Regions from separate parts of the Mesorhizobium sp. M0152 genome, predicted to be linked through region 3. Evidence: predicted binding sites of a transcription regulator. Region 3 holds the regulator's gene; each other region holds the start of a gene.
The links. The regulator PhoB, encoded in region 3, activates phosphate uptake and scavenging genes when phosphate is short. The targets are predictions, from matches to a motif close to TGTCATNNANCTGTCAT.

Region 1 (8,236 bases), on a different contig from region 3:
GGTTTCACCCATCAATCTGGCCGAACTCGAGCAGATCGCGGTCTATCGCGAGGCGGTCGAGATCGCGGCTGTGCGGCTGACGAGCGCCCAAGCCGACAGAAGCGCCGTCGATGTGATCGAGGCAATGCTCGATTCCTGCGACAACGAAACGCCGCGCGAGGAATGGCATCGTATCGGCATGGATTTTCACATCGAGTTGGCGCGCCTGTCAGGCAACGAATTCCTGTTCCGGGCCGTTCGCGATGCCATGACACGGCTGTCGCGGGCTCGCTGGCTGGAGGTTCGCGATCAAGCTGCGCTTGTTCGCGCCTGGGCCGAGCATCGCGCCATTCTGGCGGCGACACGCCTTGGCGACGGCGATGGAGCCGCGCGCTTGCTTTCGGCCCATATCATCGGCAGCCGCGACCGGCTGGTCACGTCGCTCGCCAACGATCGACGCGGTCTTCGCGCCAGGGGATTTGCCGTCGTCGCTGCCTAGCTGGGGCAGGGCCATGCGAAAAGTTTCCGGCCGAACGTGAAGCGCACTTTCGGCCTCGCTTCACGGGCGCCGATGGCGTAAGAGCGGCGATGGAAAACAACCGATTTGAAACACCCGTGACCGTCAAGTCCGTCACGGCGGGAAGCACTCAGGTCCTGCGCTCGGCAAGGGAGGCTTCCGATTACCTTCTCAACAGCTGGCCCGGAAAGCGCAGCCCTAAGCATCGCGCGGCGCTGCAGGCCTGCCACGACGCGCTGGCCGGGGACAAGCCGGCCATGAACGCCAGGCGCGCCTTTATCGCGGCGGCGCGTGAAGTGGACGTTTTCGTCAGCGACAAGGCTCCTGCCTGATTACAGGACGACAATGGAGATTGAGGCACGGCCCGCATTCGCGGGCCGCATGCCGTCATTCTTCCGTTTCGGTCTCAGTCTCGCCTTCGCCCTCGGGTTTCGAACGTTCCCGCGCCGCGACCTTGGCCGCCTGCTTCTCGGCCTTCTTGGCCGCTTTCTGGCGGTCGCGTTCCTTGCGTTCCTGATCGTAGTTTGGTGCTCGCGCCATACCGGCTCCTTTTTTGATTGGCCCTGGGGCTCTGACCCTGCCTAGGAGCATTGGCTGCCAAACACAACAGCCGGAGCGAAACTATCCGGACGTCACAACGATCTGTTCGGGGACTTGCAAGATGCGCGGCACAATGGTGTAGGAAGTGCCGGGGCGCCGACCTATTGAGAGCTGCCTGTTTATCTTGATCAAGTGAGCTATGGCCACAATTGCGCGAACGACCGCAAGGGTTTTCTACTATGCGCGCAACTTTGCGCGCGATGCCGTCCCGCAGGCATTGTTCCGCCGCAGATTGGGCGCTCACCTGGAGATGGCGAGGCTTTCGGGCGAAGCGGCGCGCCGGCGCCTGAATTACTACAACAAGCTGCAGGATGGCTTCGTGCCCAGCCCCGATGCCGTGCGCATCAACAGGCTGCCCTTCACGCCGACCATGTACTATTACGACCTGAAGGAATTTGCCCGCTACTTCGATCCCGGATTGCTGATCGACCTGGAGTTCGGCGACGTGATCGACGTGCCGAAGGTGCCGTCGATCGTCAAGGATAGGCCGATCCGCGCCGACGACAAGAACGCGGTCATCATGAAGCTCGACAAGTTCCGTCACTTCCAGATGCCGGCCGATGCAACCGCATTCGCCGACAAGCTCCCGGCCGTGGTCTGGCGCGGCGATCTCAACAATCCGATCCGGACAAGATTTCTGGATGCGGTGTGTGACCTGCGGTTCTGCGACGCCGGCTCGCACAAGCCGAACGCACCGGCCGAGTACAGCAAACCCTATCTCAGCATCAGCCAGCACCAGCGTTATCGCTACATTGTTTCGCTCGAAGGCAATGACGTGGCGACCAATCTCAAATGGATCCTGAATTCCAACTCGCTTTGCTTGATGCCGCCGCCGACATACGAGACATGGTTTGCCGAAAAGCAACTCGAACCCGATGTCCATTATGTGCCGCTCGAATCGGACTTCGCCGATCTCGCGGAACGCGTGGCTTATTTCGAGCGGCACCCCGAACGGGCCGAACGCATCATCGCCGCCGCGAACGCCTATTGCCGGACATTCGCCGACGAGCGGACCGAGCAGGCGATCTCCCTGCTCGTGCTCTATAAATACTTTGTGCTCAGCGGCCAGGTCAAACCGGACGCAGAGGTCTGGCGCTTCATTTCGGGTTAGCCGCCGGCGGGTATCGCCCGCCAGATGATCGAAAATCGCGGGTCAGACGCCGCATCGGTCAATCACGAGGTCGGCGGCGCCAAAACGGTCTTTTGCCGTCAGTTGCTGGTGCCAGTAGGGGTAGAGCAGGGGCGGCCTGCTGACCGTGTCGAGGCGCCCGCGTTCGTCGTCCGAGAGCGCAAGGCTTGCGGCTGCGATATTGTCCTTGAGCTGCGTTTCGCTGCGCGCGCCGATCACCAGCGAACTGATGGCAGGCCGGCCGAGCAGCCAGGCGAGGGCCACCTGCGCGGCCGACACGCCGCGCTGAGTACCGATCTCAACGAGGATATCGACGATCCGCCACAGCCGGTCCTCATCGCGGATCGGCGGTTCCGACCAGCCGGCGAGTTGGCGGGCGGTCGGGCTGTCGCGGCGGTATTTGCCGGAAAGCAATCCGCCGGCGAGCGGGCTCCACACCAGCACGCCCAGCCCCTGGTCGACCGAAATCGGCAGCAGCTCGTATTCGGCCTCGCGCGCCTCCAGCGTGTAGTGGATCTGCTGGGTGACGAAGCGCGGCTGGTGGTGGCTGTCGCTGATGGAGAGCGCCTTCATCACCTGCCAGCCTGAATAGTTGGAACAGCCGACATAGCGAACCTTGCCTTGGGTAACCAGCGTGTCGAGCGCGGCAATGGTTTCCTCCAGCGGGGTTGCACCGTCCCATTCGTGCAGGAAGTAAATGTCGATGACATCGGTCTTCAGGCGCTTGAGGCTCTTCTCGCATTCGCGGATCAGATGATAGCGCGACAGGCCTTCATCGTTGGGACCATTGCCGATCCGCATCCGCGCCTTGGAGGCTATCAGCACGTCGCCCTTGCGCTTGCCGCCGAGCGCTTCGCCGATGATCTCCTCGGAAATGCCGTTCGAATAGACATTGGCGGTGTCGATCAGGTTGATGCCGGCATCGATGCAGATGTCGATCATCCGGCGTGCCTCGTCGAGGTCGGTCTTGCCGACAGCCGAAAACGCGCCGGCGCCGCCGAAGGTCATGGTTCCCATGGTCAGTGTCGAAACTTTCAAGCCGGAACGGCCGAGGGTGCGGTATTCCATGTCGGTCCTCGCGATTGCATTGGGAAAAGGAGGGGAAGGGTAGCCCCGATGTAGCAGGTATTTGTAGGACAATTTGGATCGTTTGTCGCCATGCCACGACGACGGATCGATCATGCCTCGCGGATTTGTAGCGGCGGCGGCGGTCAAGACCAGGCTGCAATAAAACCGTCATTGCCGGCCTATACTGAAGTCGGCTCAGGTGTTGCCATTCCCGGACGCAGGTCAGGAGCTTGGAGCGCCTGACGTGACCGACAGGGCTTGCAAGCGGAGCAGCGAAAATGACCGAGGAAAAACAGAATTCTCCCGCCAAGGACTGGCTCGAAGCAGAACTCGCCGACACGCTCGACGAAGACTATGAGCTCGAATTATCGGAGCCGGCGCTGTCGATGGAGATCGCCAAGATCTACAAGAACTCGCATCCGCCCTCGATCGATCGCATGCAGTATTTTCGCGACTTGATCGCCTTGCAGTCGGAATTGATCAAGCTGCAGTCCTGGGTCGCCCATCACAAGAAGAAGCTGGTGGTGATTTTCGAGGGCCGCGATTCCGCCGGCAAGGGCGGCGTCATCAAGCGCATCACCCAGCGGCTCAATCCGCGCATCTGCCGCGTCGTGGCGCTGCCGGCGCCGACCGAGCGCGAGAAGTCACAATGGTATTTCCAGCGCTATGTCCCGCATCTGCCGGCGGGCGGTGAGATCGTGCTTTTCGACCGCTCCTGGTACAACCGCTCCGGCGTCGAGCGGGTGATGGGGTTCGCCGGGCCGGACCAGGTGGAAGAGTTCTTCCACGACGTGCCGGAGTTCGAGCGCATGCTGGTGCGCTCCGGCATCACGCTGGTCAAATACTGGTTCTCGATCACCGACGAGGAGCAGCAGATGCATTTCCTCATGCGCATCCACGATCCGATGAAGCAGTGGAAGCTGTCGCCGATGGATCTGGAGTCGCGCGTGCGCTGGGAGCAATACACCAAGGCCAAGGAAGAGACGTTCGCCCGCACCAACATTCCCGAGGCGCCATGGTTCATCGTCGAGGGCAACGATAAGAAGCGGGCGCGGCTGAACTGCATCGACCATCTGCTGCAGCAGGTTCCCTACGAGGAAGTGCCGCACGAGGAGATATCGCTGCCGGAGCGCGTCTTCAACCCGGAATACGAGCGCCAGGTGCTGCCCGGCGAGCTTTACGTGCCGGAGAAGTATTGATGGACTACTCCCTTCTTCCCGTCACTATACGGGAAGAAGGTGCCGGTCCACCCTCCGAAGCTGCTGCGGAGGACCGGCAGGCGGATGAGGGGCGGCGCCGACGTCGATGGTTGAATCCTCACAAATCGCTGCGTAGGCTCAATTTATTCTGCTACCATGTTGCCATCAGTGATATTCCCGGCGACGCAATATTCGACCGGTTGCGCCGCCCCTCATTGCCCTGCCGGGCATTTCTCCCCGTATAGTGACGGGGAGAAAGAAATCCGCACCACGGGTTTTGCCAATCACCACAGTCGCAGACGACACGTTCACACTATTTCTTAAGCCCGCTTGATGGCCACATGCGTGGCAAGCGCCGTAGCTACCTGCTCGGTACATTGATAGCCGAGCTTGAGCATATCCAACCCTGAAAACAGGCTCTCTCCCCTCCCAAGCAACACCGGCGAGATCGCCAGATGCATCTCGTCGATCAATCTCTCCTGCAGATATTGCCGGATGGTGGCGACGCCGCCACCGACCCGCACATCCTTGCCACCCGCCGCCGCCTTCGCCTGCTCCAGCGCCGAATGGATGCCGTCGGTCACGAAATAGAAGGTCGTGCCTCCTTCCATCGTGATGGGTGCCCGCTCGTGGTGCGTCAGCACGAAGACCGGCACGTGGTAGGGAGGGTTGTCGCCCCACCAGCCTTTCCAGCTGTCGTCAGGCCATTCGCCGCGGATCGGCCCGAACATGTTGCGGCCGAGGATCCATGCGCCGACATTCTCGAAACTGCGCGCCGCAAAATCCTCATCGGCGCCGGTCGTCGCGCCGCCCTCTTCGCCGAACATTTTCCGAAAGGTGCGGGTGCTGAAGGCCCATTTGTGCACGGCTGGGCCGCCGACGCCGAGCGGATTTTGCAGATCCTGGTCCGGACCGGCACCATAGCCGTCAAGCGACAGACTGAATGCATTGACGCGAAGCTTGGACATGAAAGGTCTCCTCGATAACCGATTGTGTTTTGCAAGTAGTTTCCTTGTAGCAAACTGATTGCGATTTGCAAGCGGTATTTTTCGACGACGCCCGACGAAGCCGACGTCCGAAATGCTTCATCGTCAGGAGAGAGGTTGTATATCACGAGAGCGACATCGCACTTGCACAGTGGGCGAAACAGGGTGCGCCGCAGCTCGTGCTGGAAGTCAGAATTATCGGGGCTTCGACGCTTCGAGCATACGTTCGACGACAAGACGTAGGGGGAGCAGGTTATCCGTCACCACGGCCCACACTATCGCGCCGGAAGTCTTGTGGTATTCGTGACGCAAAACGTTGCCTATTCCACGAACTTGTTTCCATGGAATCTCAGGAGCAAGAGCTGTCAGATCCTCCGGAATATGTCGCGCAGCTTCGGAAACGATTTCGATCCCGCGCTCGGTGCCATGTCGAAGCAGCCAGTCGCTGTTGAAGTCATCCAGAGTCTTACCGGTTGTGGCAGCGATAATACCATCCAAAGCCTCTATTATTTCGGCTAGAATCGGTTCGATCCGACGCGCTGCCATCAAAATATGCGCACAGCCGATCGTTCGATATCGGCCTTCAACATTGGGTTAAGGCTGTCGCGGGTGGTGATATCAATCTCTGCTGACATCGTCTCTTCGAGAAATTGCTTGATGCCGACCAGGTCGATCAGCGAGAAACGCTTCGCAGGATCATAATCGATGAACAGATCGAGATCGCTGTCCGGCCGCGCGTCGTCCCGCGCCATCGATCCGAACAGATAAAGCGAAGTCGCGCCCATGCCTTTGATAGCATCCGCGTTTCTCTGCAACTGCCGTATGACGTCATTCCTGCTCATAAATTCATTCTAGCGGATTGTTGCCAAAATTCCAAAACGGCCGGACTGCTATCCCTTCAGCAGCTCCGCCACTTCGGGCGCAAAATAGGTCAGGATCCCGTCGCAGCCGGCGCGCTTGAAGGCGAGCAGCGATTCCAGCATCGCCTTCTCGCCATCGATCCAGCCATTGGCGGCAGCCGCCTTGATCATCGAATATTCGCCCGACACCTGGTAGGCGAAGGTCGGCATCTGGAATTCGTCCTTCAGCCGCCGGATGATGTCTAGATAGGGCAAGCCGGGCTTGACCATCAGCATGTCGGCGCCTTCCGCGAGGTCCTGCTCCGCCTCGCGCACCGCCTCGTCGGAATTGGCATGATCGATATAATAGGTCTTCTTGTCGCCCTTGAGCAGGCCAGCGGTCCCCACCGCCTCGCGGTAGGGGCCGTAGAAGGCCGAGGCGAATTTGGTCGCGTAGGACATGATCGCCACGTCCTGGAAGCCGTTGGCGTCGAGCGCGTGGCGGATGGCGCCGATCCGGCCGTCCATCATGTCGGACGGCGCGATAATGTCGGCGCCGGCGGCCGCCTGGACCACGGCTGCCGCCGCGACCTGTTCGACCGTTTCGTCGTTGACGATGATGCCGTCGCGCAGGATGCCGTCATGACCGTGGCTGGTGAAGGGGTCGAGCGCGGCATCGGTGATGATGCCGATCTGCGGCACCGCGTCCTTTATCGCCCGCGTGGCGCGGTTGATGACGTTTTCCGGGTCGAGGATGTGCGAGCCCGTGTGGTCGCGCAACGAGATGTCGACATTGGGGAAGGTGGCAAGCGCGGGAATGCCAAGTTTTGCCGCGCGTTCAGCCTCCTTGACGGCAAGGTCGATCGACAGGCGGAACACGCCGGGCATGGCGGCGATCGGCTCTCGCACATTTTTGCCATCGACGATGAAGATCGGCCAGATCAGGTCGTCGACCGTGAGCCGGTTCTCCTGCACCAGACGGCGCGACCAGTCGGCCTTGCGCATGCGGCGCAAACGCCGGCTGCCGGTGATGTCGTCGACGCTGCGCGCGCCGGCTGGCTTTGTCGGGGTGAATTTGTTCATTTGCCTAAACTCCGGATCGGTGGGTTTTTACCACGGCCCCTTGCCGCTGACCAATGCGACACGTTTGTGCAAGCGGCCGCGTTCTATTCCGGTTGCCCATTGCCCGACAGGATCTGCGCCGCGCCGCGCATGGCGACGCGAAAGGCATCGTCGAAGGAAACCCCGCGCACCTGCCAGCGATAGGTATTCCCAGCCGTCGCCAGGCGCCAGTCGGCGATCCAGCCCAGTTCCTTATCGCTCCACACGATACTGCCGGCCAGCGCTTGGTCGGCGCCGGCTTTCTTGGCAACAGCGTCCAGCACCATCATCTCGGCGTCGCGCAGGCTTCTGTCGTCCAACGCTGCCTGCGACAGTTGCACTGCCGTGGGAAACGCCACCTGCATGGCAAGCGGCGCGGCGGCATTGCTGAAGGATTCGCGCATCAGCAGGCCGCGCTCATCGTCGGCATCGAGCGCGAAATGCCTGGCGCCGCGCTCGGTCGCCAAAAATACCGCCAGCCGTGGCCGCTCCATCAGCCACGGCTTGCTGCCGAGCGATGCCAGCAGCGGGTCGATCACCGCCGGCGTGTACTGGCAATAGAGGTTGTGCGGCCGATCGTACGTGCCTTGATCGTCATGGTTGGGAATGCCTTCCATGCGGTCGCGGTAGCTGAAGCCGGCGACGAAGCTGCCGGCCTTCTCGCGCAGGACTGACATCTCCGGTTTGGCCGGCAGGCGCTGATCGCCGGAAACCCGGACCAGAACCGCGTCGAGACAGCGCTTGAAACCGGACTGGCGGTTTTTCTCGTACTTGCCGTTGACGATGGTCTGCGATCGGTAAAGTTCGGCGAGGTTTGT
Region 2 (8,236 bases), on a different contig from region 3:
ATCGACCCATGGCTGGGATCGATGAGACGGTTGATCATGCGCAAAAGGGTCGACTTGCCGGCGCCCGAACGGCCGATGACGCTGACCATCTGACCTCGCGGGATCGAGATGCTGACATCGCTGACGGCGGTGTTCTTGCCAAATCGTCGGGTGACGCCGCGGATTTCGAGCGTGGCAGAGGTTGCTGGCATGGGCAGGTTCCAGTGCGGCCATGTTGATCGTCAGGCTCTCGCCTAACCCAGCCACATGAACCTGCCGTGTCGCGGTGATGTCAGTTTTGTTACGCTCCACAGGCAAGGGGTTTACGGCCGCTCAGGACCAGTAGTTCCTCGAAGTGTTCCATGTCCCTGAAGCTACAGAAGGCCGGAGGCCTGATTTCGATCACCGGTGCCTGTCGCGCGAAAAGCGCGAGGCAGTCATCGAACAAGGCCTGCCATGCTGCCGCCCTGTCGTCCGCAAGACGCTGGATCTGATAGGCGAAGGTGACGTGGAAAGCATAGCTGTCATGGTCGGGGTGCCGGTATCCAAACGGCACCGACAAGGCATCGCGCCATTCACGCATGATGCGCGCATCGTTGTCTGTCGCGCCGGCAACGGCAAGGCCGGTCGGCGTGACCTCGACCACCTTGATCTGGAATGCGCCAATATCCTGAAAACCCTTCAGCCGTTCCAGGTAGAGGCGAGTCATCGCGTCGATGCTGGTGTCGAGCGGCACGTCCTGCGGCCAGTAGGGCAGCCGGCGGCGATATTCGATGACGCCCTGGAACAATGTCATATGCAGGCTGGAGACAGGCGTGAAAGCCAGCCGGTCGGCATCGGGCATCGCCAGCATCCGCTCGCGCACGGCAAGCACCACGGCCTCGGATGGCGAACCGCTGACAAGGCGGCTGACGACCGTATTGCCGGGCTCGATCAGGAAATTGCCTGATGTGTCGTAGCGGGTGCCGAGGTGAACCGGAGTGGTTGGATTGGCGCCGGCGAAGAATCCGGCGAGCGAGGGTTTGATGGAAGCAGGCATTGCGATCTCCAGGGAAAGGCCGCGTCCTGCCTTGCCGATGTGTCAGCCCTATGAAATGCGCCTGTCCATGACGATGATGTGATGGCCTATCTGATTTTGTTCGGACGGAAAACCGGTTCCAACGTCTCCTGAAATTGCTCTATCCGCCGTATTTTTCCAGAAAAGCCTCAGCCTCAAGCTGGCGGAAATCGTCGAGCGCGGCGCGTAGCCTTGCATGGTTCCAGTCCCACCAAGCGAGCGCTTGGTAGCGCTCGGCGGTGCGGCGGTCGAAGCGCTCGCGGATCGGCTTTGCCGGAACGCCTGCGACGATGGTGTAGGGCGCGACATCCTTTGAGACAACCGCGCCGGCGCCGACCGCCGCGCCATCGCCGACGGTGACGCCGGGCAGAATGGTCGAGCCATGACCGAGCCAGGTATCGTGGCCAATGGTGACGCGCCGGGCGCGGCGCTGGGCGAAGAACTCGCTCTCGTGCTCGGCGTCGTCCCAATAGTCGGAAGCGCGATAGGTGAAATGATGCAGCGTCGGCCGCCAGGTCGGGTGATTGGTGGCGTTGATGCGCACGCTTGCCGCGATGTTGGAAAACTTGCCGATCGTCGCACACCAGACGGCGCAATCCTGCATCAGGTAGGAATAATCGCCGAGTTCGCTTTCCGAAACCCGGCTGCGGTCGGCGATCTCGGTCCAGCGTCCGAGCGTCGAGCTATGTACCTCCGCCGTGGGATGGACCAGCGGCGTCTCCGATAATTTCCTGGTCATGCGGCGAGTTTTCCCGGCGCGAATGCGGTGACGTCGATGATGCGGTCGGCAACAGCCTCGCGCACGTCGTGGTCGTGGAAGATACCGAGCAGGGCGACACCAGCCGCTTTCTTGGCGGCAATGAGTTCGATCACCACGTCGCGGTTCCTGGCATCGAGCGAGGCGGTCGGTTCGTCGAGCAGCAGGATCGGGTGCTCGGTGATGAAGCCGCGCGCGATGTTGACGCGCTGCTGCTCGCCGCCGGAAAACGTCGCCGGCGGCAGTGCCCAGAGTTTCTCCGGCAGATTGAGCTGCGCCAGCAAGGCGCGTGCTTTTTCTCGTGCAATCTCGCGGTCTTCGCCGCGCTCGACCAGTGGTTCGGCGACGACATCCAGCGCCGAGACGCGCGGCACGGTGCGCAGGAACTGGCTGACATAACCGATGGTCTGGCGGCGAATGGCAAGCACGGTGCGCGGGCTGGCGGTGGCGAGATCGACCAGCCCGTCATCGTGGGTGACGATGATCTGGCCTTCGTCGACGGCGTAGTTGCCGTACAGCATCTTCAGGATCGAACTCTTGCCGGCACCGGACGGGCCGCCAAGCACGGTGCATTCGCCAGCCCTGATCGAAAACGAGACACCAGCGACGACAGGCAATTTGATGCCGTCGCGCAGATGCATGGTGAAGCTCTTGGCGACATCGGAGACAACAAGGGGCGTGGCCATTAGAAGGTCCTCCAAGGGTCGTTCGCTGGCGGGACAGCGCCCCCCTCTGCCTTGCCAGGCATCTCCCCCTCAAGGGGGGAGATTGGCTGTCGCATGCGGTTTCGCCAACCCGCGGCGTTGTGAAATAGGCGGCACATGGAAGCTGCCAATCTCCCCTCTTGAGGGGGAGATGGCCGGCAGGCCAGAGGGGGGTACGCCGGAACAAGCATCTTCAAACCTGTAGAATTGAGGAAACAAGCAGCTGTGTGTAAGGCGCGCGCGGATCGTCGAGCACGCGGTCGGTGAGGCCGCTTTCCACGACACGGCCGTCCTTCATCACCATCATGCGCTGCGACAGAAGTCGTGCCACTGCGAGGTCGTGGGTGACGACGATTGCGGCAAGGCCGAGATCGGTGACCAACCCGCGCAGCAGATCGAGCAGGCGTGCCTGCACCGAGACGTCGAGGCCGCCTGTCGGCTCGTCCATGAACACCAGTCGTGGCCCAGTGACGAGATTGCGGGCGATCTGCAGGCGCTGGCGCATGCCGCCGGAAAAGGCACGCGGCTCGTCGTCGATGCGGTCCTCGTCGATCTCGACGCGCGACAGCCAGTCGACGGCCGTGGCGCGGATCTTGCCGTAGTGGCGGTCGCCGACCGCCATCAGCCGCTCGCCGACATTGGCGCCGGCCGACACCGTCATGCGCAGCCCGTCGGCCGGATTCTGGTGGACAAAGCCCCAGTCGGTGCGCATCAGGAAGCGGCGCTCGGCCTCGCTCATGCGGTAGAGCTCGCGGAACTGGCCGTCGCGCATGCGGTAGCTGGCGGTGCCGGAACTGGGCAGCAGACGCGTCGACAGGCAGTTGAGCAGCGTCGTCTTGCCGGAGCCGGACTCGCCGACGACCGCCAGGACTTCGCCCGGCCACAGATCGAAGGAGACGTTGTCGCAGCCGACGCGCGAGCCGTAGAATTTGGATAGCGCCGAGACGCGCAGCAGCGGTTCGTCGGTCATTGCGACGGCTCCATTGTTTCTGGGGCGAGGTGGCCTCGATGGCCGTCCGCCTGCCGTTTCTCGCAATAATCGGTGTCGGAGCAGACGAACATGTGGCCGCCATGGTCGTCGAGGATGACCTCGTCGAGATAGACATTCGCGGCCGCGCACAGCGCGCAGGGCTGGTCGAAGGTCTGCACCTCGAACGGATGATCCTCGAAATCGAGGCTGACGACGTCGGTGAAGGGGGGCACCGCGTAGATGCGCTTTTCGCGACCGGCGCCGAACAACTGCAGCGCCGGCGAGCGATGCATCTTGGGATTGTCGAATTTCGGCGTCGGCGACGGGTCCATCACATAGCGACCCTCGACCTTCACCGGATAGGCATAGGTGGTGGCGATGCGGCCGTGCTTGGCGATGTCCTCGTAGAGCTTGACATGCATGAGGCCGTATTCCTCCAGCGCATGCATCTTGCGCGTTTCGGTCTCGCGCGGCTCGAGGAAGCGCAGGGGCTCGGGAATCGGCACCTGATAGACCAGCACCTGGCCCGCCGCCAGCGGATGTTCGGGGATGCGGTGGCGGGTCTGGATGATGCTGGCGCTGGCTGTATCTGTTGTCACCGCGACATTGGCGACCTTCTTGAAGAAGGCGCGGATCGAGACGGCATTGGTGGTGTCGTCGGCGCCCTGATCGATGACCTTCAGCACATCGTCGGGCCCGATGATCGAAGCGGTGACCTGGACGCCGCCGGTGCCCCAGCCATAGGGCATCGGCATCTCGCGCGAAGCGAACGGCACCTGATAGCCGGGAATGGCGATGCCCTTGAGGATCGCCCGGCGGATCATCCGCTTGGTCTGCTCGTCGAGGTAGGCGAAGTTGTAGGTGGCGATGTCGGTCGGTTGCACGGTCATTCCGCTGCCTCCCTCTTCTCTTCGACGTTCTCAGGATTTTCGCGGGCGTCGTATTCAGCACGCATGCGGCGCACGAGGTCGAGTTCGGCCTGGAAGTCGACGTAGTGCGGCAGCTTCAAATGTTCGACGAAGCCGGTCGCCTGGACATTGTCGGAATGCGAGATGACGAATTCTTCGTCCTGCGCGGCGGCGACAACATCCTCGCCCAACTCGTTGGCGCGCAGCGCCCGGTCGCAGAGCGCCATCGCCATCGCCTTGCGCTCGCTCTGTCCGAAGACCAGTCCGTAGCCGCGGGTGAACTGCGGGGGTGCCTTGGCCGAGCCCTTGAACTGGTTGACCATCTGGCACTCGGTGACGCGGACTGTGCCGAGCGGCACCGCGAAAGGAAGTTCCGGCACATCGAGCTCCAGCTCGACCTCGCCGATGCGGATCTCGCCGACGAACGGATGGTTGCGGGCATAGCCGCGCTGCGTGGAATAGCCGAGCGCCAGCAGGAAACCCTCATCGCCGCGTGACAGCGCCTGCAGCCGGATATCGCGCGCCATCGGGAATTCCAGCGGCTCGCGAGTGATGTCGCCGGGAACGTGGTCTTGTGGCATGTCGCCATCGGGTTCGATCAGGCCTTCTCGGGCCAGGATCGCCGAGACGCGCGGCATGGCCTCCGCTTCGGTTTCGCGCAGCAGCGGCTCGGCAACGTCGCCGCCGGCGGCAAGCTCGGGATCGAGCAGCCGGTGCGTGTAATCGAACGTCGGACCGAGCAACTGGCCGCCGGGCAGGTCCTTATAGGTCGCCGACACCCGCCGCTCGACTTGCATCGAACCAGTGTCGATCGGGATGGTGTAGCCGAAGCGCGGCAGCGTGGTGCGATAGGCGCGCACCAGGAAGATCGCCTCGATCATGTCGCCGCGCGCCTGGACGATGGCGAGTGCGGCCAGTTCCCGGTCGTAGAGCGAGCCCTCGCTCATCACCCGGTCGACGCCAAGCGCCAATTGCTCGACGATCTGGTCGAGACGAAGGGCCGGCACCGAACGATCACCGCGCCGGCGGTCGGCGAGCAGGCTGTGGGCGTTGGCTATTGCGGCTTCGCCGCCTTTTACCGCGACATACATCTTACGCCTCCATCGTCGTGATGCGCGTCGTGCGCGGCAGGCAGGCTATGCCTTCTGATGTGGCGAGGATGATGTCGACGCCGCGCGGAAAACGCTTGATATTCTGCTTCCACTGCTCGACGAAATGACGCGGCATGCGCGCCGGCGCGATCGTGGCCCTGGTTTCAATGCCGGGGCCCTCGAGCAGAAGGAGAGCGCCCGAAACGAGATCGCTGACTTGCAGGATCAAGGTCGTCGAGCGGTCGGGATAGTCCTGGGTGCCTTGTGAAAAGCCGTCGAGCGCCATCATCTCGGCCGGAGCCGCGACGAAGGCGAAATGCGCATCGGCCGGCGTGTTGGCCAAGGGCGCACCGGTATGGAAACCAATCCAGGATTTGATCGCGGCGCAAGCCTGCAAAGACGGGTCCAGCCAAAGCGGCGTGTCGTTGTCGCACAGCGCCAACGCGATCGCGCCCGCGGTTGCGGAGAGCGGCGCCGGCGGGCGGGCGAAGGCCGGCAGGGGCTGCTCTGTGCCCGGCCGCGCCATCGCGTTCATGACGGCACGGAACACGCTCTGGGCGTTGAAGACCGGATCGGCGAAACCGCCCTCGATCGATTGTGCTGCGATGTCCATCAGTCTTCTCCGCGAACCATGGTGAAGAAATCCACCTTCGTTGCCGCCGTCTCGGCGCGGCGGCTTTCACGTGCGGCAGTCAGAGCCGACCGCAGAGGTGCGATAAGCCTGGTCTCGACCTCGTTGCGGTGGGCCGGGTCCTGCCACAGCGCGTCGGCGATTGCCGCCAGCCTTGCCTTCTGCTTGTCGCGGCCGAGCGCATAGCAATGGCCGACCTGTCCGGATGGCAGCCTGACCGTGGCGCGGGTAACCGTTGCCTCGCCGACATTGAACGGCGCACCGCCGCCACCGATGCGGCCGCGCATCGTGACCAGGCCGGTCTCCGGACCGCGCAGCAGCTCGGCTTCCGATGGCAGGTCGGATTGGTTCCAGAGCCGAACGATATCGTCGCGGCTGGACTGTGCCAGCGTTGCCATGGCGGCCTTGCGCTCGGCTTGGTCGCGGGCTTCCTGTCCTCGCATCAGCAATGGGTCCTTTTTGGCAGATTTGTCTATTGATATAGACGACTATACAAATTATACATATTACCTAACGCGAGTCCATGACGGATGGATGACAAGCGGTAGAAGGCGGGGCAATTCATGGCTGTAACGGCTGATAGCATCGAGCGCCGCAGCGGCGTCTCGTTGTGGCGGCAGATTGCCGACAAGATCCTGCACGCCATCGCCAGCGGCGATTTCGCAGAGAATGAGGCGCTGCCGCCGGAGGTGGCGCTGGCCGAGCGTTACGGCGTCAATCGCCACACTGTGCGCAGCGCCATATCGGCCCTTGTGCAGGAAGGCATACTGCGAGCCGAACAGGGACGCGGCACCTTCGTGCTGTCGCGAAAACGGCTGTCCTATCCAATCGGAGCGCGCACGCGCTTTTCCACGGGCCTGCAAGGGCAGGCGTCGGAGCGGCACATCGTGCTGCTCGCTTCCTCGGTCGAGCAGGCCAGCCAGCGTGTCGCGAAGGGCCTTGGGCTTGCCAAGGGAGCCGAGGTGATCCGGCTGGAAACACGCGGCGAGGCCGATGGGCGCCCGGTGTCGCGCGCCGCTGCCTGGTTCGATGCGAGCCGCTTTGCCGGCATTGATGCGGCGATGGCTGAGACGGGTTCGATCACCGCATCGCTGGCGCGTTTCGGCATAGACGATTATCTCAGGCAATCGACCGTGCTGTCGGCGCGCCATGCCGATGCGGCCGATCTCGCCGACCTTGAGCTGCAGCCCGGCGCCATCGTGCTGGTCACGGTCGCCGTCAACATCACGCCCGACGGCCAACCGATCCAGTTTTCCGAGTCGCGATTCCCGGCCGAGCGGATCGAGCTGAAACTGTCGGCGTTGTAGGGAGTGCCGGCCTATATGAGGCCGTGATCTATCTGACTCACGCGGATATCAGACCAGCTCGGTCGCGCTCACTTGTCAGCGGCTTGGCGTTTGAGGACCGCCTTCCCCCACTCCGTCTCGGCTTCGCCGAGCCACCTCTCCCCCCTCCGGAGGGAGAGGAAGGGCGCCCGCTGGCGGCGGGAGAAGGAGGGAGTCTGGTTGAGGAGCGTTAGCTGCAATGGGCTCGCACCGCTTCCTCTACCCCGTCGATCGGGGGAGAGGTGGTTCGGCGAAGCCGAGACGGAGTGGGGGTCGACCTGCGCGGGGCGTCGTCAATTCGGGCCGGTTCACCGCCTGCCATATTATGATCCTACCTCGATGACGGCCTTGATCAGGCCGGATTTCTCGTGCGCCCAGCGGGCGAGGTCGCGCGGCGTGCCGGCTAAAGTGGTGCGGTGGGTGACGAGCTTGGCCAATGGCACGGTGCCGTTGCGGATCGATGCGGCGACATGGTCGAAATCGGCACGCAATGCATTGCGGCTGCCGATCAATGTCATTTCGCGCTTGTGGAATTCCGGATCGGAAAAGACGATGTCGTCCTTGACGACGCTGACCAGCACCAGAGCTCCGCCATGCGCTACATGGGCGAAGGCCGATTGCACCGAGGCGGTGTTGCCGGTGGCATCAAAGACGACATCGAAGCCTTCGCCGCCGGTCGCCTGCTTCACCAGGTCCGGCACCGCGCCGCGCGAACCGTCGAGGGTCTGGAAGCCGAGTTCATTCGCCGCGAAGCCAAGTCTTTCGCTGCTCATGTCGAGTAGCGTCACATCGAGCCCGGCGATGCTGGCGAAGA
Region 3 (8,236 bases):
GGCTGCGTCGTATCCGGATAGACCGGACGGCTGGCGCCCTGGTCGCGGAGGATGTCGCGTTCGACCGCCGCCTCGTCGCCCGTCTTGACGAGCCGCAGGAACCCGATGCCGCGCAGGCCGGCGAAATTATTGTCGACATTCAGCGCGCTGAAGAATGCGTTGAACTCGTTCTGGGAGATGTCGCCGTTGCGGGCGTCGAACAGCGCCTGTGTCGACCGCAGCAGCGACAGATGCAGGTCGATACGGCTCTCGATCCGGTTGAGCGCGTCGTCGGCCGTCGCCTCGAACTTGATGCGGGCGGCTTCCTGCGTCGCGAAATAGGCGAACCCCGCCATGGTCATGCTGATCAGCGCAACGGCGATGAACGCGACGATTGGAAAAAATTTCTTCAACGGATCGTGTAGCCCTTGAGCATCGGACCTTTATGGGCAACTCGCGGGGCCAAGACAATGGCACGGCCAAGCCATGGTGCCAGCTGGTACATCACATGCCCGGCAACCGGGCATGTCTGATCGCCTTCGCCGGCCGCCAACAGGCTCAGGCGGCGATCTTCAACGCGCCCGGACCGGGAATGGCACCGGGAGGACATTTGCCCAGGATGATCATGCCGAGTACCTCGTCCTGGGTCACATCGGTGGTGCGCGCCGTGCCGACGACCTGGCCGTTTTTCATCACGCAGACGCGGTCGGCCAGTTCGAACACATCGTGGATATCGTGGCTGATCAGGAAGATGCCGATGCCGTCGGACTTGAGCTGTCTGACCAGTTCGCCGACCTGCGCCGTTTCCTGCGGACCGAGAGCCGCCGTCGGCTCGTCCATGATCAGGATGCGGGCGTTGAACAGGATCGCGCGTGCGATCGCCACCGACTGCCGCTGCCCACCCGACAGTTTGATCACCGGCTCCTTGAAGCGCTGGAAGCGGGGATTGAGCCGGCCCATCACCTTGCGCGCCTCGGCCTCCATCGCAACGTCGTCGAGCGTGCCCCAGGCGGTCATCAGCTCGCGGCCGAGAAACAGGTTGGCTGCGGCATCGACATTGTCCGCCAACGCCAGCGTTTGGTAGATCGTCTCGATGCCTTGTTTCTTGGCATCGCGCGGGTTGGAGATCGTTGCTTCTTCGCCATTGACGAAGATCTGCCCTGCGTCGCGCTTGTAGGCGCCGGACAGGATCTTGATCAGGGTCGACTTGCCGGCGCCGTTGTGGCCGAGCAGCGCCACGACCTCGCCGGGAAACAGATCGATCGAGGCGTCGTCGACCGCGCGAATGCCGCCGAACGCGATCGAGATGTTGCGCATGTCGATCAGCGCGGAGGCAGCAGGAGCAGTGTTGTCAGTCATGGCGGTGTTCACTTTTTGGATCTTGCTCAGACGCGCTTTCGATAGACGGTATCGAGCCAGACGGCGATGACCAGCACGGCGCCGACGACGATGCTCTGCAGCGGCGAGTCGACGCCGAGCAGCACCATGCCCGATTGCAGCGATTGCATCAGCAGCGCGCCGAGCATGGCCCCGATGATCGTTCCCGAGCCGCCGGCAAGCGACGTGCCGCCGATGACGGCGGCCGCGATGACCAGCAGTTCGTCGAGCGTCCCGAGCGCATTTGTGGCCGAATTCTGCCGGGCCGACGAGATCGCGGCGGCGATCGTGGCCAACACCCCCATGATCATGAACACCTTCATGGTGATCCAGCGCGTGTTGATGCCGGCGAGATTGGCGGCTTCCGGGTTGCCGCCGATGGCAAAGACATAGCGGCCGAAACGGGTGCGTTTGGTGATGAAGGTCATGACCAGCCCGACGGCGATCGCCATCAGCACCGGTATGGCGATGCCATGGGCAATGAACAGGCCGCCCTCGGGCACGGTGATGTTGTTGGCGGCCGCGTATCGGTTCACGATGCCGACAGGCCAGGGATAGGAGTTGGCCAGCCACACGGCTCCCATGATGACGGCGCAGGTGACCGCGCCGAGCAGCGTCTCGGCCCAGATCGGACGCAGCGGAAAACGAAACCGCTTGCGCTGCACCCGTCCATTGAACAGCGCAAACACCACGCCAAGGCAAGCGACGATCCCGACGACCCAGCTCCATGTCGCGCCGATCGATCCCGCCGGTCCACCGCCCATCAACTGGAAGGTGGCATTGAGCGGCGCCACGGTCTGGCCGCTGGTGATCCACCAGGCGGCACCGCGCCAGACCAGCAAGCCGCCAAGCGTCACGATGAAGGCCGGCACTTCGAGATAGGCGATGATGAAACCTTGAAAAGCGCCGATCAGCAAGCCGAGCGCCAGGCCGATGACCAGCGCCAGAACCCAGATCCACGGATTGCCGAGTTCGAGCCCGACAAACCGCACCAGGAAATGCACTTGCGCAAAGCCCATCACCATGCCGATCAAGCCCTCGGCGGAGCCGACGGACAGGTCGATATTGCGCATGACGATCACCAGCACCATGCCGCAGGCCATGATGGCGACCGCGGATGTCTGCACCGACAGGTTCCACAGATTGCGCGGCGTGAGAAAGGTACGACTGTCGAAATCGAACGGATTGACGCCGAGGCGCAGGCTGGAAATGACGTGCAGCCCGATCCAGATGACCAGCAGCGCGCCGATCATGCCGAGCATGCGGGTATCGATCTCGGTCGCCTTCAGGAACCGGGCGACCGCGCCGAGTTCCGACGCGCGCGCGGTGTCGCCCTGCGGGGTAGTGGACGTGATGTCGGTCATGATTTCCTCGCACCGGCTGGCCGTCTGACGCGGATACCGAAACCCAGCCTAGAAGCTATCCGCCTGATGCGGAAAAACAAATCTTTTTGAGAAAACGCCGCGGCTTGGGGCCGCGGCGTTGAGAATGCAGGAAGAGGCCAGCCCTTTAGTTGCAGGCCGCGACGCTGCCGGCGGCGACACCCGCGCAGACCTCGTCCTTCTTGATCCAGCCTGCGTCGATGACGAGGTTGAGATTATCCTTGGTGATGGCAACCGGGGTCAGGAACAGCGACTTGACGGTGTTGCCGCCCGGGGTCGTGAAGTCCTTGGCGCCGGCGATCTCGGCCGTCTTCTTGCCGTCGGCCAGCTGCGAGGCGATCTCGGCGGCGGTCTTGCCGAGCTCGCGAGCATCTTTCCACACCGACACGGTCTGCGTGCCGAGCGCGATGCGGTTCAGCGCGGCGTGGTCGCCGTCCTGGCCCGAGACCGGCACGGTGCCGGCAAGACCTTGCGCCGTCAGCGCCGCGACGACGCCGCCGGCGGTGCCGTCATTGGCCGCGACCACGGCGTCGACCTTGTTGTCGTTGGCGGTCAGGAACTGTTCCATGTTCTTCTGGGCGTTGGCAGGCAGCCAGCCGTCCGTGTAAGCCTCGCCGACATTCTTGATCTTGCCGCTGTCGATAGCCTCCTTGAGCACTTCCATCGAGCCCGAGAACAGGAAATCGGCATTCGGATCGGAACCCGAGCCCTTGATGAAGACATAGTTGCCTTCCGGCTTGGCCTTGAACACTTCGCGGGCCTGCATGCGGCCGACTTCCTTGTTGTCGAAGGTCAGGTAGAAGACGTCCTTGTTCTCGATCAACCGGTCATAGCCGACGACCGGAATGCCTTCGTCCAGCGCCTTCTGCACCGCCGGGCCAATGGCCGAAGCATCCTGCGCCAGGATGATCAGCGAGTTGGAGCCCTGCGAGATCAAGCTCTCGACATCGGTGAGCTGCTTGCCGGGATTGGACTGCGCGTCGGCGGAGATGTACTTGTCGCCGGCTGCCTCGATCGCCGTTTTCATGGCGGCTTCGTCGGTCTTCCAGCGCTCTTCCTGGAAGTTGGACCACGAAACGCCGATGACCTTGTCCTTCGCCTGGGCGACCGACGCAAGCGTCAGCGACATGGCGACACCCGCCAGGATGGCAGCTGTGAATCTTCTCATGTTATCCTCCCTGCGCCGCGTAAGGCGCGACCAAACTGGCCCGAAGGCCGGCACAGAGGCTCTATTTTTTCGAGCCTCGAAAAAACACTGGTCCATCCCCGGAACGCTGTCAACATCGATTCTGATGGATTTTGATGTCCTCTCGAATTTTTTTCGAGCCCCGAATAAATAATGACAGCACCGCATGCTTCTGCCAGTATTTGCCCACGTTGCCGGCAGCGTTCGAGGGACAGGAAGAACCACGGCGACAGGGAGGATATGAGAGAAGCATGTCGGTCGGAATCCGTCACGACGATTTGCGTCGGCGCAACCGGGCGATGGTGATCGCGGCCGTACGCCGTGCCAGCCAACCCTCGCGCACCGAGATCGCCGCGACCACCGGCCTCAGCCACTCGACCATATCGGCGATTTCCTCCGACCTCATCGGCGAAGGCATCCTGACCGAGGGCAAGCCGAGCGAGACGGGCTCGCTGAAACGCGGGCGCCCACAGGTCGGCCTCGGCCTCAACCCGGAGGCGGCGGCGGTGATGACCGTGGTGCTGTCGCTGAACTTCCTGTCCGTCGCCGTCATCGACTATGCCGGCCAGGTGATCGCCGAGGAGCAGCGCCGGCTGGACACGCTGACCATGGCGCGCGAGGCGCTGATCGGCGAATGCGTCGCCATCGTGCGGCGCCGGATCGAGGACCCCGACCTCGACGTCCGGCGCGTCGCCCGCATCGCGCTGGCGATCCAGGGCATCACCGACACCGATGCGCGGTCCATGCTGTGGTCGCCGATCACGCCGCAGACCGATATCGCCTTCGCCGACATACTCGAGGCCGAGTTCGGCATTCCCGCCACCACGGAGAATGACTGCAACATGATGGCGGTGGCGCTGCGCTGGCGCGATCCCCAGCGCTATCGCGACGACTTCATCGCCATCCTGCTTTCCCACGGCATCGGCATGGGCCTGGTGCTGAAAGGCGAACTGTTCACCGGCACCCATTCCTCGGGCGGCGAGTTCGGCCACATGATCCATCGGCCAGGCGGCGCGCTCTGCCGCTGCGGACGGCGCGGCTGCGTCGAGGCCTATGCCGGCAATTATGCGATCTGGCGCAATGCGAGGCAGCTTGGCGAGGACACCGAGCCGGTCGACGTCAGCGACGCCGACATGCGTACGCTGGCGGCCTCGGCGCGCGAAAAAGACGGACCGGAGCGCGAGGCCTATCGCAAGGCCGGCGAGGCGCTCGGCTATGGCCTCGGCAGCCTGTTCGCGCTGATCGACCCGGCGCCTGTCGCCATGGTCGGCGTCAGCGCCGCCGCTTTCGACCTGATCGAGCCGGCCTTGCGCGAGGCCATCGCCCAGACCGCCGGCGGCCAGCACTCGGAATCGATTTCCTTCGACACCGAGCCCAACGAACTGCCGCTGATCAGGGAAGGTTGCGCCATGCGCGCGCTGACCTTCGTCGACCAGGAGATTTTCGCGCCTGGCGTGCAGGCGAGAGCTGGCACTGGAAAGAACGTAGCCTGAGTGGCGTCCGCCGTCGATGCCGCAGACCATCGTCGATTTTGGATATTGCCGAAGTCGTCCCAATGTCGTCATCCCAGGGCGCAGCAGGAGCGAAGCTCCGTCGCGGAGACCCTGGGATCCTGCCGCGACCGTAGTCGTGGAGTGCAGGGGAGCAGAATTCTGCATCGTGGCAGCACTCCGAAGTCGCGGCACAGGATCCTCGGGTCTGCGCTGCGTCGCTACGCTCCTTGCTACGCCCGTGGATGACGAAGTGACTGCCGTTTTCGGCTAGTCGCAAAACCTCCGAGACCCGCCTTCGGAAGCCCAATCTGACGGAACTTCCGCGCCAAAGACCTAATCTTCCCTGATCGCGTAGCCGGCGCCGCGAATGGTGCGGATGACATCGGGCATGCGGCCATTGTTGACCGCCTTGCGCAGCCGGCCGACATGCACGTCCACCGTGCGCTCGTCGATGTAGATCGTCTCGCCCCAGACATTGTCGAGCAGCTGGCTGCGCGAGAACACGCGGCCGGGATGGCGCATCATGAATTCGAGCAGGCGGAATTCGGTCGGCCCGAGCCGGATCTCGCTTTTCTTGCGATAGACCCGGTGCGATTCGCGGTCGAGCACGATGTCGCCGACCTTGAGCACGCTGGACAGCACTTCCGGCTTGGCGCGGCGCAGCAGCGCCTTGACCCGGGCCATGAATTCCGGCGTCGAGAACGGCTTGACCAGATAGTCGTCGGCCCCGGTGGAAAGGCCGCGCACGCGGTCGCTTTCCTCGCCGCGCGCCGTCAGCATGATGATCGGCAATCGCTCGGTCTCGGCGCGCATTCGCAGGCGCCGGCAGAGTTCGATGCCGGAAACCGCCGGCACCATCCAGTCGAGCACCAGAAGGTCCGGCACGTTTTCCTGCAGCCGGATCTCGGCTTCGTCGCCGCGCGTCACCACCTCGACCTGGTAACCCTCGGATTCCAGATTGTAGCGGAGCAGCACGCCTAACGGCTCCTCGTCCTCCACCACCATGATGCGTGGCGCGATCATCGCCCGGTCACCCCGCCGTCAGGCCGCCGGCGCCGACATCGCCGTTTCGTCCTGCTTCGGACGATTGGCGGGCAGTTGCGTACCGGTCAGGACATAATAGGCATTTTCGGCGATGTTGGTCACGTGGTCGCCGATGCGTTCCAGATTCTTGGCGCAGAACAACAGATGCGTGCAAGCGGTGATGTTGCGCGGATCTTCCATCATGTAGGTCAGCAGTTCGCGGAACACCGAGGTGTATTTGACGTCGATGCGCTCGTCGTTGGCCCGCAGCGTCGTCAGCGCGGCGGCATCGCGCGCCGCATATTCCTCGATCACGCCCTGCACCTGGATCAGCACCAGCTGCGCCATCGCATCGATGGAATGCGACAGGTCACGCGGCGTGGCGGTGAGGCCGACCGTGCCGACGCGCTTGGCGATGTTCTTGGCAAGATCGCCGATGCGTTCGAGGTCGCCGGCCATGCGGATCGAGCCGACGACGTGACGCAGATCGTCGGCCATCGGTTGACGCTTGGCGATCAGCGTGATGGCGCGGTCGTCGAGCTCGCGCTGGCGCGCATCCATGATCGCGTCATCGGAGACGACGCGTTGCGCGAGAGCGTTGTCGGTGTTCAGCAGCGCTTTGGTGGCGCCGCCGACCATCGAACTGGCGAGGTCGCCCATGTCGCTGATCAGCCTGCTGATCTGCCCTAGATCCTCGTCGAAGGCTGCGACTGTGTGTTCGGCCATGACCTTGTCCTCGTGTCTGTAAATTCGCCCGGACTGCTCAACCGAACCGGCCGGTGATATAGTCCTGGGTGCGCTTGTCGTCGGGAGTGGTGAACATCTTGTCGGTAGCGCCCTCCTCGACCAGATAGCCGAGATGGAACATCGCCGTGCGCTGCGACACACGCGCTGCCTGCTGCATCGAGTGGGTGACGATGACGATCGTGTAGTTCTGGCGCAATTCGTCGATAAGTTCCTCGACGCGCGCGGTGGCGATCGGGTCAAGCGCCGAGCAGGGCTCGTCCATAAGGATCACCTCTGGCGAAACCGCGATGGCGCGCGCAATGCACAGGCGCTGTTGCTGGCCGCCGGAAAGACCGGTGCCCGGCTCTTGCAGGCGATCCTTCACCTCGTTCCAGATCGCCGCCTTTTTCAGGCTCGATTCGACAATCTGGTCCATGTCGGCCTTGCCCTTGGCCAAGCCGTGGATGCGTGGACCGTAAGCGACGTTCTCGTATATCGACTTCGGGAACGGATTGGGCTTCTGGAACACCATGCCGACGCGAGCTCTGAGTTCGACGACGTCGATGTTTTTGTCGTAGATGTCCTCGTCGTCCAACGTGATCCTGCCGGTTACCCGCGCCGAGTCTATGGTGTCGTTCATGCGGTTGAGGCAACGCAGGAAGGTGGATTTGCCGCAGCCGGAGGGGCCGATCAGCGCCGTCACCTGGTTCTGGCGGACGTCGAGATTGACGTCGAACAGCGCCTGCTTCTCGCCGTAGAACACGCCGACCTTGTCGCCGCGCATCTTGATCACTTCGTTCGACTTGGCGCTCATCTTGTCGCCCACTGCGTTTTCGAGGGACTGTTCGGTCATGATGTTCATACCAGATGCCTTCTTTTACCAGCGCCGTTCGAAGCGGCGCCGCAGCACGATCGCTGTGATGTTCATGGCCATGAGGAAGACGAGCAGGATGATGATGGCACCCGACATGCGCTCGACGAAGGCGCGCTCTGCCTCGTTGGCCCACATGTAGATCTGCACCGGCAGCGCCGTGGCCGGATCGAAAGGCGTCTTCGGATAGTCGGCGACG
Region 4 (5,243 bases), on a different contig from region 3:
CGGGCGATGGCCACCGGGCCGGCGGCGTGCCAGGCCAAGCGGTTGATGGCGCCGCGACGAGCGACCTTGGCGACACGCGGACGCCGCAGGCCTTCCCAGATTTTAAGACTTTGTGCCGGATCGTCGGGGAAATCGGCCATGGCACCGGCAAGCATTGCGGCGTCTTCGATCGCCATCGCCGCGCCTTGCGCCGCGAATGGCGTCATCGCGTGCGCCGCGTCGCCGATCAGCGCGATGCCGCCCGGCATGGTCCAGCGCTGCTTCGGGTCGACCGTATGGAGCGGCCAGGTCAGCCACGGGCCGGCCAGTTCCATCAGCCTTGGAAGGCCTGGCGCGGTGCCGCGCATGGCGCCGGCGAGAATGCCGGGATCGGCATGCCCGGACCAGCCCTCGGCAATGCGCTCGCCCTTGGTGAAGGCGACAAGATTGAAGGCATCCCCCTTGCTGACGGGATATGCCACCATATGGAAGCCCGGATGCAGGAAGGTCGTGACGCAGTCGGTTGCGCCGATCGCGGCAAAGGCCTGTCCGGCGGCGCTATCGGCCGCGATGGTGGTGCGCCAGGCCAATTCGCCGGAAAAGCGGCTTCGTGGCGAGGTGGCGCCGTTGGTCGCATCGACGATCGCGCGCACCGAAGACCAGACACCATCGGCACCGACCAGCAGGACGCCTTGGGACTGGGCGATCTTGCCGTCGATGTCGAATGTCGCCGTGACGCCATGGCCGCTGGCGGCAACGCTGCCGACGCGCGCACCGGTGGCAAGATCTATATCCGGCATCTCTGCAACCCGGGCCATCAGCGCGCTCTGCAGGTCGGCCCTGTGAGCGACGAGATAAGGCGCTCCCCAACGCTTCTCAGCGGTCTGTCCAAGCAGCACGCGCGCCAGTTCGCGCAATGTCGCGGCGTCCTTCAACACCACCGCCTCCGGCCGCACCGCAGCCGGCAGTCGATCGAGAACGCCAAGCTGGCGAAGGATGCGTGAAGCGTTGGGAGACAGTTGCAGCCCGGCGCCCACTGCTTCAAGGCGCTGCGCCTGCTCGAACAGTTTTACGCGATAGCCGCGTTCGGCAAAGGCAAGTGCTGCGGTCAGCCCGGCGATGCCGGCCCCGGCGATGACGACCTGCCGGGACCGCGTATCGTCCATCAGCCTTGTCGCGACGGGATCAGGCGGCCTGATCGATATAGAGGCAGCCTGCCGGCAACGTTTCCGTCGCCCTCAGCTGCGGCGAATAGCGGTAGAGCGTCGAGCAATAAGGGCAGACCTTCTCATTGTCGTCGCCCATGTCGAGAAATACATGCGGATGGTCGAAGGGCGGATTGGCGCCCGTGCACATGAATTCCTTGACGCCGATGTCGATCGCCGGGTGGCCCGCATCGTTCTGAAAATGGGGAATGGAACCGCCAGCCATCATCGTCTCCTTAACGCAGTCTCTTCTGCATCTGGATCATAACCGGTCTGTTTGCAAGTTCGATGAAATGAAACTGTCGCAAAAGCCTGTCAGAGGATAAGTTAAGCCGGTTAACGCATGATCCCGAAAACCGGTGTCGGTTTTCAGGGTCATGCGTCGCTTTGAAGTGGGTAGGGCGTCCTTTGCGCGTCGCCAGGGCGCGCGGCGCTCTAGCCGGCTAGTGGATGCGAAACGAGCAGGAACCATGAACGAACTGAAGCCGGTACAGAGTGAATTCATCAATGTCGAGGCGGCGAGCCCGGAAGGCGGCAACCCGGACCGTTTCGTCAATCGCGAGTTTTCCTGGCTGCAGTTCAACCGGCGCGTCCTCGAGGAATCGCTGAACCTCAATCATCCGCTGCTCGAGCGCGTCCGCTTCCTGTCGATTTCGGCCGCCAATCTCGACGAGTTCTTCATGGTGCGCGTCGCCGGCCTTGCCGGCCAGGTCCGCGAGGGCATCGTGCTGAAGAGCCCCGACGGCCGCACCCCCCAACAGCAACTCGAACAGTTGCTGCGCGAGGTCGAGCGGCTGCAGGAGGACCAGCAGAAGAGCCTTTCGGCGCTGATGGTGCTGCTCAACAAGGAAGGCATAGAGAGCATCACCCGCGATGCGCTGACCAAGGATGAAAAAACCTGGCTGGAAGAGCATTTCCAGGACCAGGTGTTTCCGGTGCTGACCCCGCTGTCGATCGACCCGGCGCACCCGTTCCCGTTCATCCCCAATCTCGGTTTCTCGATGGCGTTGCAATTGCGCCATCGCAAGAACGGCGAGGAGATGAGTGCGCTTCTGCGCTTGCCGGTGGCGCTGAAGCGCTTCATCCGCTTGCCGGACCGCAAACACCATGTCCGCTTCATTCCGCTGGAGGAAGCGGTCGGTCTCTATATCGGCAAGCTATTCCCAGGCTATGAGGTCAAGGGTTCCGGCACGTTCCGCATCATCCGCGACAGCGATATCGAGGTCGAGGAAGAATCCGAGGACCTCGTGCGCCTGTTCGAGACGGCGCTGAAGCGCCGCCGTCGCGGTTCGGTGATCCGCATCGAATTCGATATGCTGATGCCGGCCGAACTGCGCGAATTCGTCGCCGGCGAACTCAGCGTTTCGTCAAGCCGTATCAGCGTCCTGACCGGCCCGCTGGCGCTCAGTCAGATTTCCGAGATCGTCGCCGTCCCCCGCGACGATCTCAAGTTCACACCCTACAATCCGCGCTTTCCCGAGCGCATTCGTGAGCATGGCGGCGACTGTTTTGCCGCCATCCGCGAGAAGGATATCGTCGTCCACCACCCCTATGAATCCTTCGACGTGGTGGTGCAGTTCCTGCGCCAGGCGATGGCCGATCCCGAAGTGGTGGCGATCAAGCAGACGCTCTATCGCACGTCCAACGACAGCCCGATCGTGCGTGCGCTGGTCGACGCGGCCGAGGCCGGCAAGTCGGTGACGGCGCTGGTCGAACTCAAGGCGCGTTTCGACGAGGAAGCCAACATCCGCTGGGCGCGCGACCTGGAGCGTGCCGGCGTGCAGGTCGTGTTCGGTTTCCTTGAGCTGAAGACCCATGCCAAGATGTCGCTGGTGGTGCGGCGCGAGGACGGCAAACTGCGCAACTACGTGCATCTCGGCACTGGCAATTATCATCCGGTCACGGCGCGCATCTACACCGACCTGTCCTTCTTCACCACCGACCCGACGATCGCGCGCGACGTCGCACAGCTGTTCAATTTCATCACCGGCTATGCCGAGCCGACCGCCGAAATGCGGCTGGCAATCTCGCCGTTCACGTTGCGAAACCGCATCCTGCGGCACATTTCCGACGAAGCCGCCCACGCGCTGGAGGGAAGGCCGGCGCGCATCTGGATGAAGATGAATGCGCTTGTCGATCCCATTATCATCGATGCGCTTTATGACGCCAGCCGCGCCGGGGTCGAGATCGACCTCGTCGTGCGCGGCATCTGTTGCCTGCGGCCGCAGGTGCCGGGCCTGTCGGAAAACATCCGTGTAAAATCGATCGTCGGCCGTTTTCTCGAGCACAGCCGCATCTATTGCTTCGGCAATGGCCACGGCCTGCCGGCGGACGAGGCGATCGTTTACATCTCTTCGGCCGACCTGATGCCGCGCAACCTCGACCGCCGCGTCGAGACCATGGTGCCGATCACCAATCCAACTGTGCACGAACAGGTTCTGGGCCAGATCATGCTGGGCAACATCATGGACAATCAGCAAAGTTTCGACGTATTGGCTGACGGAACCTCCCGGCGCGTCGTGCTTGAGGAGGGTGAGGAACCGTTCAACGCGCAGGAATATTTCATGACCAATCCGAGCCTGTCTGGACGGGGTGACGCGTTGAAATCGCACGCACCGAAGCGGATCGCGCAGTTCAAGCGCCGCAAGAAGAACGCCGCGGCCTGATGCTGTCCGATTCCCAGGGCCGGCTGCAGGATCGCCGACCGCTGTCCATCATCGACATCGGCTCGAATTCGATCCGACTTGTCGTCTATGAAGGGCTGGCGCGGTCGCCGACCATGCTGTTCAACGAAAAGATGCTGGCCGGCCTCGGTCGCGGCATCGTGTCGACGGGGAAGCTCGACCCCGAGGGCGTGACGCGCTCGATGGAGGAGTTCCGCCGCTTCCGCGCGCTCTCCGATCAGGCCGGCGCCGAGCACATGTACGTGCTGGCCACCGCCGCCGCTCGTGAGGCGATCAACGGTCCCGATTTCATCCACCGTGCGGAAGACGTGCTCAAGACCGAGATCCGGGTGATCAGCGGGCGTGAGGAAGCCCATTATTCGGCGCTGGGCGTCATCTCGGGCTTCCACCCGGCCAATGGCATTGCCGGCGATCTGGGCGGCGGCAGCCTTGAACTGGTCGACGTCAATGGCGAGGCGATCGGTGACGGCATAACGCTGCCGCTGGGCGGCCTTCGTCTGCAGGACATGGCGAAGAACTCGCTCGCCCAGGCGGCGAAGATCACGCGCGACGAATTGGGACGCGCGAAGCTGTTGAAGGGTGGACAGGGCAGGCCCTTTTACGCGGTTGGCGGCACCTGGCGAAATCTCGCCCGGCTGCACATGGAAATGAACAACTATCCGCTTGGCGTCATGCATCATTACGAGATCGGCGTCGAAAGCACCGCCAATTTCCTGCGGCAAGTGGCCAAAAGCGAGATCGAGAAGGTCAAGGGCATCGAAGGCGTTTCGAAGAACCGCCGCTCGTTGCTGCCTTACGGCGCCGTCGTGCTGCAGGAGATCATGGCGGCGATGCAGCCGTCGAAGATCATCGTCTCGGCGCTCGGTGTGCGCGAAGGGTTTCTCTACTCGCTGCTCGACAAGGCGGAGCAGAAGGCCGATCCGTTGATTTCGGCCTCGGAGGAACTCGCCCGGCTGCGTTCGCGCTCGGTCACACATTCGCATGAACTGGTCGACTGGACCGCCAGGTCTTTCGCCGCCTTCGGCATCGCCGAGACCGATGATGAGGCGCGTTATCGCCACGCGGCTGCCTTGCTGGCCGACATCGGCTGGCGCGCGCATCCCGAATATCGCGGCAGGCAATCGCTCAACATCATCGCGCATGCCTCCTTCTTCGGTGTCGACCATCCCGGCCGCGCCTTTCTGGCGCTGGCCAATGCGTATCGTCACGACGGCATCTTCAACGAATCGATCGCACCCGAGATCAAGGCGTTGGCGACGCCGCGTTATCTGGAACGGGCGCGGGTGCTGGCCGCGATGATGCGCGTCGTCTACCTGCTGACGGCCTCGATGCCCGGCATCATGCCAAGGCTGAAGTGGGAGCAGCGCGGCAACGG

Region 1: ppk2 (polyphosphate kinase 2) is a predicted target of PhoB. The motif match lies at 3,449-3,465, and genes of this name have one in related genera.
Region 2: phnF (phosphonate metabolism transcriptional regulator PhnF) is a predicted target of PhoB. The motif match lies at 6,621-6,637, and genes of this name have one in related genera.
Region 4: NKJ26_RS28345 (RNA degradosome polyphosphate kinase) is a predicted target of PhoB. The motif match lies at 1,474-1,490, and genes of this name have one in related genera.

Annotation. Positions count from the first base shown of each region.
Region 1 covers NZ_JAMYTH010000006.1:14,998-23,233, reverse strand. Annotated here, with positions in the region: gene NKJ26_RS08545 (GntR family transcriptional regulator) at 1-478, shown strand, start outside; gene NKJ26_RS08540 (DUF982 domain-containing protein) at 568-828, shown strand; gene NKJ26_RS08535 (hypothetical protein) at 884-1,036, opposite strand; gene NKJ26_RS08530 (glycosyl transferase family 90) at 1,236-2,207, shown strand; gene NKJ26_RS08525 (aldo/keto reductase) at 2,250-3,293, opposite strand; gene ppk2 (polyphosphate kinase 2) at 3,572-4,492, shown strand; gene NKJ26_RS08515 (dihydrofolate reductase family protein) at 4,813-5,460, opposite strand; gene NKJ26_RS08510 (HepT-like ribonuclease domain-containing protein) at 5,674-6,024, opposite strand; gene NKJ26_RS08505 (nucleotidyltransferase family protein) at 6,024-6,320, opposite strand; gene hemB (porphobilinogen synthase) at 6,369-7,400, opposite strand; gene NKJ26_RS08495 (DUF8605 domain-containing protein) at 7,484-8,236, opposite strand, start outside.
Region 2 covers NZ_JAMYTH010000031.1:50,083-58,318, reverse strand. Annotated here, with positions in the region: gene phnC (phosphonate ABC transporter ATP-binding protein) at 1-191, opposite strand, end outside; gene NKJ26_RS25270 (DUF1868 domain-containing protein) at 281-1,018, opposite strand; gene NKJ26_RS25265 (DapH/DapD/GlmU-related protein) at 1,158-1,775, opposite strand; gene phnL (phosphonate C-P lyase system protein PhnL) at 1,772-2,479, opposite strand; gene phnK (phosphonate C-P lyase system protein PhnK) at 2,691-3,467, opposite strand; gene NKJ26_RS25250 (alpha-D-ribose 1-methylphosphonate 5-phosphate C-P-lyase PhnJ) at 3,464-4,357, opposite strand; gene NKJ26_RS25245 (carbon-phosphorus lyase complex subunit) at 4,354-5,466, opposite strand; gene phnH (phosphonate C-P lyase system protein PhnH) at 5,468-6,079, opposite strand; gene phnG (phosphonate C-P lyase system protein PhnG) at 6,079-6,540, opposite strand; gene phnF (phosphonate metabolism transcriptional regulator PhnF) at 6,661-7,404, shown strand; gene NKJ26_RS25225 (zinc-binding alcohol dehydrogenase family protein) at 7,746-8,236, opposite strand, start outside.
Region 3 covers NZ_JAMYTH010000021.1:96,536-104,771, forward strand. Annotated here, with positions in the region: gene NKJ26_RS20935 (CHASE domain-containing protein) at 1-392, opposite strand, end outside; gene NKJ26_RS20940 (ATP-binding cassette domain-containing protein) at 538-1,338, opposite strand; gene NKJ26_RS20945 (sugar ABC transporter permease) at 1,365-2,720, opposite strand; gene xylF (D-xylose ABC transporter substrate-binding protein) at 2,866-3,906, opposite strand; gene NKJ26_RS20955 (ROK family protein) at 4,176-5,417, shown strand; gene phoB (phosphate regulon transcriptional regulator PhoB) at 5,751-6,440, opposite strand; gene phoU (phosphate signaling complex protein PhoU) at 6,459-7,166, opposite strand; gene pstB (phosphate ABC transporter ATP-binding protein PstB) at 7,204-8,028, opposite strand; gene pstA (phosphate ABC transporter permease PstA) at 8,044-8,236, opposite strand, start outside.
Region 4 covers NZ_JAMYTH010000043.1:299-5,541, reverse strand. Annotated here, with positions in the region: gene NKJ26_RS28355 (FAD-dependent monooxygenase) at 1-1,145, opposite strand, end outside; gene NKJ26_RS28350 (zinc-finger domain-containing protein) at 1,165-1,410, opposite strand; gene NKJ26_RS28345 (RNA degradosome polyphosphate kinase) at 1,655-3,850, shown strand; gene ppx (exopolyphosphatase) at 3,850-5,243, shown strand, end outside.